One region of the Mixta sp. BE291 genome, then DNA from elsewhere that is predicted to be linked to it. Evidence: predicted binding sites of a transcription regulator. Region 1 holds the regulator's gene; the other holds the start of a gene.
What was found. Region 1 encodes PhoB, which activates phosphate uptake and scavenging genes when phosphate is short. Its sites were predicted from a motif close to CTGTCATAAAACTGNCNNAT; they were not measured.

Region 1 (2,203 bases):
TTCAGCAGGCTGATCTGCTTTTGCTCGCCGGACTGGCCCGCCTGGCTGCGCATGATATCGCGTGGGCGCAGGAAGGGGATGGCGCACAGCACCGCGCCCGGTTCGCCCTGGCGAGTCATTAAGGTTAAAACCTGTTCTGCCGGATCGGCGCTGGCGGCGGCAATCACCTGGGTATTCAGACAGGCCAGCAGCTCGCGTGATTCATTGAGGGTGGCGACGGAATCGTGGTTGCCGCCCAGCACAATCAGCTGGCAGCCGGTGCGATGCAGATCCACCACAAAACGGTTATAGAGTTCACGCGCATAGCTCGGCGGCGAGCCGGTATCAAAAATATCGCCAGCGACAATCACCGCATCCACCTGATGCGCTTCAACCTGCGCAATCAGCCAGTGAAAAAAAGCCTGATGCTCAGCGGCACGGCTGCGGGTGTAAAAAAACTGACCGAGGTGCCAGTCTGAAGTGTGAATAATGCGCATAGAACTCCCAGCTAATAGCAGAACGCCGGAGGCGATTATAACCAGAGCTAAGCCGCAGAAGGGAACCGGATTGTGCAAACCGGCGCACGGGCGGTAAAAAAATGCTTTCCGATTGCTTCACAAAAGCGCTATTGAAGCGCCATGCAGCCCGTGCATTTTTCATAAATCTGTCATAAAACTGACGCATAATGACGCCGCAAACCCCCGTGACCAAGCGTCACATTCGCAGGAGCAATAATGGCTAAGCGCATTCTGGTTGTCGAAGATGAAGCCCCAATCAGGGAAATGTTATGTTTTGTGCTGGAACAGAATGATTATCAGCCTATCGAGGCGGATGATTATGATAGCGCCGTCAACCTGCTCATTGAACCCTGGCCCGACCTGATCCTGCTTGACTGGATGTTACCCGGCGGCAGCGGCATTCAATTTATTAAACACCTTAAGCGCGAAGCGATGACCCGTGATATTCCGGTGATGATGCTGACCGCACGCGGTGAAGAAGAAGATCGCGTTCGCGGGCTGGAAGTGGGCGCGGATGATTACATCACCAAACCGTTTTCGCCGAAAGAGTTGGTGGCGCGGATTAAAGCGGTAATGCGTCGCATTTCGCCGATGGCGGTAGAGGATGTGATTGAAATTCAGGGCCTGAGCCTCGATCCCTCTTCGCATCGTGTGATGTCTGATACCACGCCGCTGGAGATGGGGCCAACGGAATATAAACTGCTGCACTTTTTTATGACCCACCCGGAGCGCGTTTACAGTCGCGAACAGCTGCTGAACAATGTCTGGGGCACCAATGTTTACGTTGAGGATCGCACGGTAGATGTGCATATTCGACGGCTGCGTAAGGCGCTGGAGCTGACCGGTCACGATCGCATGGTGCAAACCGTACGTGGAACGGGTTATCGTTTCTCCGCTCGTTACTGATCGGAGTCTGCCTCGTGCTGGAACGCCTCTCCTGGAAGAGATTATTACTGGAACTGGTGCTGGTCTGCTTGCCTGCGCTGCTGGCCGGACTGGTTATCGGCTATTTGCCCTGGTTTCTGCTGTTTGCCGTGCTGCTGTTGCTGGGCTGGCACTTCTGGAACCTGCTGCGGCTGTCGCACTGGCTGTGGACCGACCGCTCCATGACGCCGCCCACCGGCCAGTGGAGCTGGGAGCCGCTGTTTTACGGGCTGTACCAGATGCAGCTACGCAACCGTCGCCGTCGTCGTGAACTGGGAAACCTGATCAAGCGCTTTCGCAGCGGGGCGGAATCGCTGCCTGATGCGGTGGTGCTGACCACCGATGAAGGCACTATTTTCTGGTGTAACGGCCTGGCGCAGCAGCATTTGGGCCTGCGCTGGCCGGAAGACAATGGGCAAAACATTCTTAACCTGCTGCGCTATCCTGAATTTTCCCGCTATCTACGCCAGCAGGATTTCGTGCGTCCGCTGACGCTGGTGATGAATAATCAGCTGCATATGGAATTTCGCGTGATGCCTTACAGCGAAGGCCAATGGCTGCTGGTGGCACGCGATGTTACGCAGATGCATCAGCTGGAGGGCGCGCGCCGCAACTTTTTCGCCAATGTCAGCCATGAGCTGCGCACGCCGCTTACGGTGTTGCAGGGCTATCTGGAAATGATGGGCGATGCGGTGCTGGAGGGTAAAACACGCGAAAAAGCGCTGCAAACCATGCAGGAGCAGACGCGACGCATGGACGGGCTGGTTAAACAACTGCTGACG
Region 2 (2,203 bases), on a different contig from region 1:
GCAGCCGCCGATCATCACCAGAAAACCGCCGTCCCAGCCGAAATAGTCAACGGTATAGCCAACGATCGCGCTGGCCGCGACCGAACCGCCAAGATAGCCGAACAAGCCGGTAAAGCCCGCTGCGGTGCCGGCCGCCTTTTTCGGTGCCAGCTCCAGCGCGTGCAGCCCGATCAGCATCACTGGCCCATAAATCAAAAAGCCGATAACGATCATGCAGGCCATATCGATACCTGGGTTGCCGACCGGGTTGAGCCAGTAAACCACCGTAGCGATGGTCACCAGCGTCATAAAGAACACGCCGGTCGCGCCGCGATTGCCTTTAAACACTTTATCCGACATCCAGCCGCACAGCAGCGTGCCGGGGATGCCCGCATATTCATACAGGAAATAGGCCCAGGAGGATTTATCCAGCGCGAAATGCTTCACCTCTTTCAGATAAGTCGGTGACCAGTCGAGAATACCGTAGCGCAGCAGGTAAACGAACACGTTAGCCAACGCGATATACCACAGCAGTTTATTCGGCAGGATGTACTGCATAAAAATCTGTTTCGCCGTTAACTCCTGTTCATGCTGCGCGTTGTAGTCGGGCGGGTAATCGTTTTTGTACTCTTCAATCGGCGGCAGGCCGCAAGACTGCGGCGTATCGCGCATCAACGCAAACGCGATCAGGGCGATAGCGATAGCGGTAAACGCGGGCATATAGAACGCCGCTTTCCAGTCGTTGAACCACGCCATCCCCAGCAAGAACAGCAGAGGAGGGATACCGCCGCCAACGTTATGCGCGCAGTTCCAGACGGAAACAATGCCGCCGCGCTCTTTCTGCGACCACCAGTGAACCATGGTACGTCCGCAGGGCGGCCAGCCCATGCCCTGAAACCAGCCGCAGAGAAACAGCAGCGTAAACATCACCAGAATGCTGGAGGTCGCCCAGGGGACAAAGCCCATCACCAGCATCACCAGCGCGGCCAAAATCAGCCCGGCAGGCAGGAAAAAGCGAGGGTTTGAGCGGTCAGAGACTGAGCCCATAATAAATTTTGAAAAGCCGTAGGCGATAGAAATGCCGGAAAGCGCAAAGCCGAGATCGCCGCGCGAAAAGCCCTGTTCCACCAGATAGGGCATCGCCAGCGCAAAATTCTTGCGCACCAGATAATAAGCGGCATAGCCAAAAAAGATGCCGATGAAAATCTGCCAACGCAAACGGCGGTAAAGCGGATCGGTGCGATCCGCCGCCACAGGGGATTGATGCGGTGCTGGCTTAAAAACGCTAAGCATAAAAAGGTCTCCAGAGACACAAAATGGTTTTAAACGCCCATGAAATGAGCAAAAAGAGATATTTGACTAACGGATGTTCTATTTCGCGCAAAGGATAGGCACTGGCGAAAACGGCGGTTGTGAGGAAGGGCGCAAATGTTACATTTTTATGACGATGTGTTATGGATATGTCACAAAAAACGCTTTTAGTGGCGCTTTAGCAGCGCAAAGGAGCGGGTTTATTTGATCGGGAAACTTTTTCGCTTTCGCGTATCACCCAATGAAAAGCAGTAGTCGGCGGATAAATAAACAGATGTCAACCAGATAGTCACTAACGCACAAGCGCATTCCGTTACAATGGCGCTCTGTTTAATTATGGGATCTCTCTTGTGGCGTTACTGATCATCACCACTATTTTGTGGGCCTTCTCATTCAGCCTGATTGGGGTTTACCTGGCGGGGCAGGTGGACAGCGTATTTTCCGTGCTGGTGCGCCTGGTCCTGGCGGCGCTGGTGTTTCTGCCTTTTCTGCGCTGGCGCGGGTATCGCGCCTCGACGCTGATGCTCTATATGCTGGTGGGCATGATGCAGCTGGGCGTTATGTATCTGCTGAGCTTTGAAGCCTATCTCTATCTGAGCGTGCCGGAATTCCTGCTGTTCACCGTCATGACGCCGCTTTACGTCACGTTGATTTACGATCTGCTCAGCGGGCGGGGCGTACGCATCGGCTATCTGTTTAGCGCGCTGTTAGCGGTGCTGGGTGCGGCAATTATTCGCTATGACCAAATCAGCGACCACTTCTGGACGGGTTTGATTCTGGTACAGCTGGCCAATATCTGTTTTGCTATCGGCATGGTGGGCTATAAACGCCTGCAGGAAACGCGTCCGATGCCGCAGCATACCGCTTTTTCCTGGTTCTATATGGGCGCGGTGCTGGTCGCGATCGTGGCGTG

Region 2: a site for PhoB is predicted at 1,408-1,427, ahead of glpT (glycerol-3-phosphate transporter). Genes of this name have one in related genera too.

What each region holds. Positions count from the first base shown of each region.
Region 1 is NZ_JAVDXN010000005.1:174,111-176,313, forward strand. It holds gene sbcD (exonuclease subunit SbcD) at 1-476, opposite strand, end outside; gene phoB (phosphate response regulator transcription factor PhoB) at 714-1,403, shown strand; gene phoR (phosphate regulon sensor histidine kinase PhoR) at 1,418-2,203, shown strand, end outside.
Region 2 is NZ_JAVDXN010000013.1:60,193-62,395, forward strand. It holds gene glpT (glycerol-3-phosphate transporter) at 1-1,272, opposite strand, end outside; gene J2X14_RS20150 (carboxylate/amino acid/amine transporter) at 1,641-2,203, shown strand, end outside.